2 regions of the Marinilactibacillus sp. GCM10026970 genome follow, and region 2 is predicted to be linked to the other one. Evidence: predicted binding sites of a transcription regulator. Region 2 holds the regulator's gene; the other holds the start of a gene.
The links. The regulator LexA, encoded in region 2, represses DNA repair genes until DNA is damaged. The targets are predictions, from matches to a motif close to CNAACANNTGTTNG.
Positions count from the first base shown of each region.

Region 1: the regulator LexA is predicted to act here: its motif matches at 1,745-1,758, upstream of ACFP65_RS10445 (replication-associated recombination protein A).

Region 1 covers NZ_JBHSUL010000033.1:34,737-38,169, reverse strand. Annotated here, with positions in the region: RNA gene ssrS (6S RNA) at 118-306, opposite strand; gene ACFP65_RS10445 (replication-associated recombination protein A) at 415-1,677, opposite strand; gene gshAB (bifunctional glutamate--cysteine ligase GshA/glutathione synthetase GshB) at 1,865-3,433, shown strand, end outside.
Region 2 covers NZ_JBHSUL010000034.1:70,543-73,975, reverse strand. Annotated here, with positions in the region: gene ACFP65_RS11135 (LLM class flavin-dependent oxidoreductase) at 1-849, shown strand, start outside; gene ACFP65_RS11130 (NADPH-dependent FMN reductase) at 862-1,431, shown strand; gene lexA (transcriptional repressor LexA) at 1,499-2,134, opposite strand; gene ACFP65_RS11120 (DUF896 family protein) at 2,404-2,646, shown strand; gene tkt (transketolase) at 2,765-3,433, shown strand, end outside.

The DNA.
Region 1 (3,433 bases), on a different contig from region 2:
GTATACTTATATTATACAAGAAAAAATATAGATTACGATAATAGTTTAACCTTTTTTTGAAAACCAAGGTATAAAAAAACCACTTTAGTTCCCTAAAGTGGTTCAATCGCTAAGTATAAGAAATCCGATGGTGCCGGTAGATTGTCGTGTTTGGTTGAACCCGCAATATAGCAGGTGGGCTTCACCGGAAAAATATCTGACTACCAAGTGATAAGGCATGTCATGAATTCTTCCTTCAGAATCCCAGGTTTTAAAGAATATGTTCGGTCAACACAGTAGCCGACAACGCGTACACCTCAGAAATCTTACTCTTATAATAGCATCGAATCTTAACTTTGTCAATCAATTGAATTACATGATTAAAACAATATAAGCAAAATAATTCATTGTAACCGTTTGTTCGTTTGATTGAGTTTAAGAATTGTACTTGTTATATTGTTTTGATAAGGCTTCCTCAAATTTACTTTTTGAATTGGGTATATAGTAAAGGGCGCCATCTAGCGAATCAGGTAAATATTGCTGTTCTACCCATGAATCAGGATAAGCATGCGGATATTTATAGGTGACTCCCCGATCAAGCTCACTTGCTCCTTTATAATGACTATCTTTTAAGTGGTTAGGCACGTGTCCACTTTTTCCTTGCCTAACGTCTGCAAGTGCTTGATCGATTGCAGAAATAGCGGAATTTGACTTTGGAGAAAGTGCTAATTCAATGACTGCATTTGCTAACGGAATTCTTGCTTCGGGGAACCCTAATTTTTCTGCAGATTGAACGGCTGTTACAGCTCGAGCAGCACCAGCAGGATTGGAGAGACCGATATCTTCGTAGGCAATAACCATTAATCTTCTACAGATAATTTGAAGCTCTCCTGCCTCAACCAGTCGTGCCATATAATGCAAGGCGGCTTGAACATCACTACCTCGAATAGATTTTTGAAAAGCTGAAATAACATCGTAATGTGCATCACCGTCTTTGTCATGGGTAAGCACTTTTCTTTGCAAGCATTCCTCGGCTATCTCTAATGTAATACGAATAATACCCTCATGATCTACAGGAGTTGACTCAGCAGCCAGTTCAAGAGCATTCAGGGCACTTCTAAGGTCTCCGTTCGTTGCTCTAGCAAAATGCGTTAGAGCCTGCTCATCTACAACGAGCGATAGCTTGCCTAGACCACTTTCCTTATCAAATAAGGCTCTGTTCAGTGCCGATTTGATTTGTTCTTCGGATAGTGGCTGTAATTCAAATATTTGTGATCGACTTCTAATAGCCGGGTGAATAGAAATATATGGATTTTCTGTTGTAGCACCAATCAAGATAATGCGACCATTTTCAAGGTGAGGTAAGAGGAAATCCTGTTTTGGTTTGTCTAAACGATGAACCTCATCTAATAACAAAATAACCGTTCCACTCATTTTTGCTTCTTCAACAACGATTTGTAAGTCTTTCTTTGAATCGGTCGCTGCATTGAGCATTCTAAAAGCATACTGAGTTGATCCTGCAATGGCACTTGCAATACTGGTTTTTCCAATTCCTGGCGGTCCATACAAAATCATAGAAGATAAGCGTTTAGCTTCAACCATACGCCAGATAATTTTTTCTTTCCCTACTAGATGTTTTTGTCCAACAATCATATCTATAGAAGTTGGTCGCATACGATAAGCTAACGGCTGACTCAAACTAGCAGCTCCTTTCAATTTCATTATAGATAGTATAACACGAGAAAAATAGAATCTCTAACTTTAGTGAACACCCGTTTGTGTGAATATATCATATTTATGGCAATCTTATACTGTCTAGACGTACTACTTTGTGATACTATGTATAGTGAATTAGTTCCAAAAAGGGAATAGATGAGGGCATGATATGATGGATATTAAAGGAATAATTAACAATAATCGATTAAATAAAAGTGTAATGCAAGGATCTTTTGGTATTGAAAAAGAAGGTATTCGTGTGGATGAAGAGCAGCGACTTTCGCTAGAAGACCATCCTGCAGTTTTTGGGGATCGTTCGTATCATCCCTATATTCAAACTGATTTCAGCGAAGCGCAGCTGGAAGTTGTAACACCACCAATGACATCTCTCGATGAAGCATTCAAGTGGATGAAAGCATTAAATGATGTTACCCAGCGTTCCGTTCGTGACAGTGAATACGTTTGGCCATTTAGTATGCCAGCAGTTTTACCCGACACAAAGCAGATTCCAATTGTAAGAGTTAGTGATCAAAGTGAAGTAGCTTACAGAGAAAAACTTGCAAAAAAATATGGAAAGAAAAAGCAATTGATTAGTGGTATTCACTATAATTTTGCATTTTCAGATGATTTTATCCAAGCTGTTTTCGAAAATCAAGAAGCGTACAAATCGGCTAAAGAAGTCAAGGATGAAATTCACCTTAAGTTAGCGCGTAATTTCTTAAGTCATCAATGGATAGTGACCTATCTATTTGGTGCGGCACCTTTCGCACATGAGTCCTTCTTTGAAATAGATAAAAAGGAATACATTTTAAAGGATCCGATTCGTTCTATCCGAAATAGTCAGCATGGCTATCACAACACCAACGATATCGTTGTTCGATACGACGAATTACAGCACTATGTGCAAGATGTTGAAGATATGGTCGCAAAAGGCACTCTTAGTGAAGAACGAGAATTTTACGGAGCGGCTAGACTACGAGGTAAATCCAAAAAAATTGGTCGTATGATCGAGACAGGTATTGAGTATGTTGAGTTCAGACCGTTTGATATCAACCCTTATAGCGCTCTTGGATTAACAAAAGAACAAGCAACGTTCATTCATCTGTTTTTTGTGCACATGATTTGGATGGAAGATTCCAAAGATCCAGTTAAGATTCAAGAAGGAACTCGTAAGAATGAAGAAGTGTCTGTAGAAAATCCTTTTAGTCAAACAAAATACTATAAAGAAGGTCTTGAGCTTTTAGAGACTATGAAGCAAATGGCAGAAGAACTCAGCTTAGATGCAGTGTATCATGAAGTAGTGGATACGGCTATAGAACAGTTCAACTCTCCAGAAAAAACACTTGCTGCCCAATTGACCGCTCAAATAGGATCAGTGGATCAGTATCTTGAAGTTGGAAAAGTACTTGGACAAGGATATAAAAAAGAAGCAAATAAAAAACCTTATCTTCTTAGCGGTTTTGAAACGATGGAAATGTCTTCTCAATTATTGATTTTCGATACACTACAAAAAGGTATTCGATTAGAAGTTTTGGATGAAGTCGACCAATTTTTGAAGTTGTCCCATAAAGGACACGAAGAGTATGTGAAAAACGGAAACATGACGGCAAAAGATACCTATATTTCACATTGGATCATGGAAAACAAAACGGTCACGAAAAAAATTCTCAAAAGCAAAGGATTCAAAGTACCTGGTGGAGAAGAGTACCAAACTAAAAAAGATGCGCTTGATGATTTT
Region 2 (3,433 bases):
ATGATCATTTTATCAGCTATAGCACAAGCTACAAATCAGATCAAAATATCATCAGGGTCAACAATTATCAGTACGTCTGATCCGGTTCGTGTTTTTGAAGATGCCGCAACAATCGATCTATTATCTAATGGTCGTATGGAAATCGTAGCGGGCCGTGCTTCAAGAATTGGGTTATACGAGTTGCTAGGATATGATCTTAGAGATTATGAAGCATTATTTGAAGAAAAATTCGACTTATTAGTAGGAATCAACGAAAATGAAAGGTTGAGTTGGAAAGGGGAATACCGTGCACCTTTAAATGATGCACACGTTATACCTAGACCAGATAATGACCAGAATGGCCTACCAATATGGAGAGCAGTGGGCGGCTCTTATGCTTCTGCACAAAAAGCTGGATCAATAGGTGTTCCAATGTATCAAGCTCACTTGGGCGGACCGGCATCTGAATTCAAGAAGCCGATTGATCTTTACAGAGAAACAGCTGCAGAAGCTGGTTACGATATTAAAACATTACCAGTAGCAACAGCAGGCTTCTTTTATGCTAGTACTAATAAAATGGACGCCTTTAGAGAATACTATCCCCACGTTAATGAAGGTATGAAAAAAACAAATGGACAAGGATTTCCTAAGCAGGCATTTGCTCATGGACAAGACTACAGAAGTGTCATCAATGTAGGAGACCCTGAATTGATCATTGAAAAAATTCTCTATCAGCATGAGTTATTTGGAAATCAGCGTTACGTTGCTCAACTGGATTTTGGTGGAGTTACCATGGATGATATTAAGAAAAATATTGATATCATTGGAGAGAAAATTTTACCAGCGATTAGAAAGTACACTAGAAAATAAGGAGTAGATTAGATGAATATCGTCGTATTGGCAGGTTCAAATGTAGGAGAGAAGTCTTCTATAGTGGCTGATAAAGTCATGACTGAACTTAACGTAAAGTATGGCGTAGATCATTCGTATACGCTATTAGATCTAAAAGATTATGAGATGCAATTTAGTGATGGAAGAAATTATCTTGATTATACTGGGGATAATAAATTGATCACAGAAACCATAATGGGAGCGGATATTCTTATAATTGCGACACCGATATTCCAAGCATCCATACCTGCTGCATTGAAGAATGTCTTTGATTTACTACCGCAAAGCGCTTTACAAAATAAAGTTTCGGCAATCATTGCAACAGCAGGTTCCAATAGACATTATTTAATACCTGAACAGCAGCTTAAGCCAATCCTCAGCTACATGAAATCTACTATTGTTCCAAATTATGTTTTCTTGCTAGACACAGACTATACAGCTGGAAAAATTAATAACGACGATATTCATTTCAGACTTGAAAAACTGATTGAGGATACAATTGTACTGGCTACCGCTTATAAAGGAATTTGGGAAGCTCAAGAAGAAGCATATGGATTCTAAAAAAGGCAGACATGACTATGAAATGTTTTACCTTCATAGCATGACTGCCTTTTCGTTTTAACCTATTTTAGTAGATATGTGATCTGTATAAAGAAACAACTTTACCTAAGATAGAGACATCAGATAATATAATCGGATCCATCGTATCATTTTCTGGTTGAAGGCGAATATAACCTTGTTCTTTATAAAATCTTTTACATGTTGCTTCTTCGTCATCAGTCATCGCAATGACGACGTCACCGTTCTGGGCAGATTCTTGTTTTCTGACAATCACTTGGTCACCATCAAAGATTCCAGCATTGATCATACTGTTACCACGGATCGTCAACATGAAAAGATTGCCTTTTTCAATTTCTAAATCATTAGGAATTGGGAAATAATCCGTTGCTTCTTCAACAGCTAAGATAGGTTCGCCGGCGGTAACAACACCTAATAACGGAATGTGATTTTCAAACTCATCAATTCCAATTTTGATCAAACCTTCTTTAGTGAATTCAATTGCTCTAGGTTTTGAAGGATCTCTCAAAATAAAACCATTTTTTTCTAGTCTAGCTAAATGACCATGAACAGTAGAAGTGGAAGACAATTCAGTAGCAGATCCAATTTCTCGAACAGTAGGTGGATATCCTCTTTTGTTTACTTGTTCATGAATATAACGTAAGATTTCAATTTGTTTTTCGCCTTTACGGCCTCTAGTAGTCATATTGTAACACCTCATCCCTTCAAATTATCGTTTAAATTAAGTATAATAGTAGTCTAGTGTATGATTAAGTGAATAAGAGTTCACATTGTTCGTAAACTTTAGTAAAATTATATCATATACCGAACATCTAATCAAACGAATGTTCGAAATAAGCTAGAATTTCCCTAGGAAATTAGATTCTTAAGCACATTTGTATTACAATGGTTGTTCGCAATAGGTTGCACTGAAAGAAAATCTTTAGGTTAGAAAGCCTAATAGGAGGATATAAAATGTTAGCAAAAGAGCAATTGGATAGAATTAATGAATTAGTTAGAAAACAAAGAAGTGAAGGATTAACGCCGGAAGAAGCATCTGAACAGAAAGATCTAAGAGAAAAATACATCAAAGCTTTCAGATCTGGTATGAGAAATCATATAGAGGGAATGAAGATTGTAGATCCAGAGGGTCAAGACGTTACCCCGGAGAAACTTAAAGAGATTCAAAAAGACAAAGGAATTCATAATAGAGACTAATTTCTTTTTAATTAAAGATGTACGGACAAATTTACAGATGTTCTATGAAAGCGTTGAATAAAACTTATATAAATAGTACAATGATTAGGAGCGTTACCACTTTTAGCAATAGGAAGGAATGAGTTACTTGTTTGATAAAACTGATCAAATGGCTGTAGATACAATTCGAACTCTTAGTATTGACGGCGTTCAAAAAGCAAATTCTGGACACCCCGGATTACCAATGGGGGCTGCACCAATGGCTTACACACTATGGACACGTCACTTGAATGTTAATCCAAAAAATTCGAAATGGTTCGATCGCGATCGCTTTATTTTGTCTGCTGGACACGGATCGATGTTACTTTATAGCTTACTGCACTTAGCAGGATATGATGTAACAGTTGACGATTTGAAAAATTTTCGTCAGTTAGATAGCCGTACACCAGGACACCCTGAAGTACATTATACTGATGGCGTTGAAGCAACGACTGGTCCTTTAGGACAAGGCGTAGCGAATGCAGTAGGTATGGCTATGGCAGAAGCGCACTTGGCTTCAACCTATAACCAAGGAGACCACAACATCGTTGATCACTACACATATGCACTATGTGGAGATGGGGACTTAATGGAAGGCGTATCTCAAGAAGCGGCTTCTCTTGCGGGACACCTTAAATTGGGTAAAATGATCATGCTTTATGATTCCAACGACATTTCTTTGGATGGACCTACTTCAAAAGCTTTCACTGAGAACGTTGGGAAACGTTTTGAAGCTTATGGATGGGAACATATTCTTGTTGAAGATGGT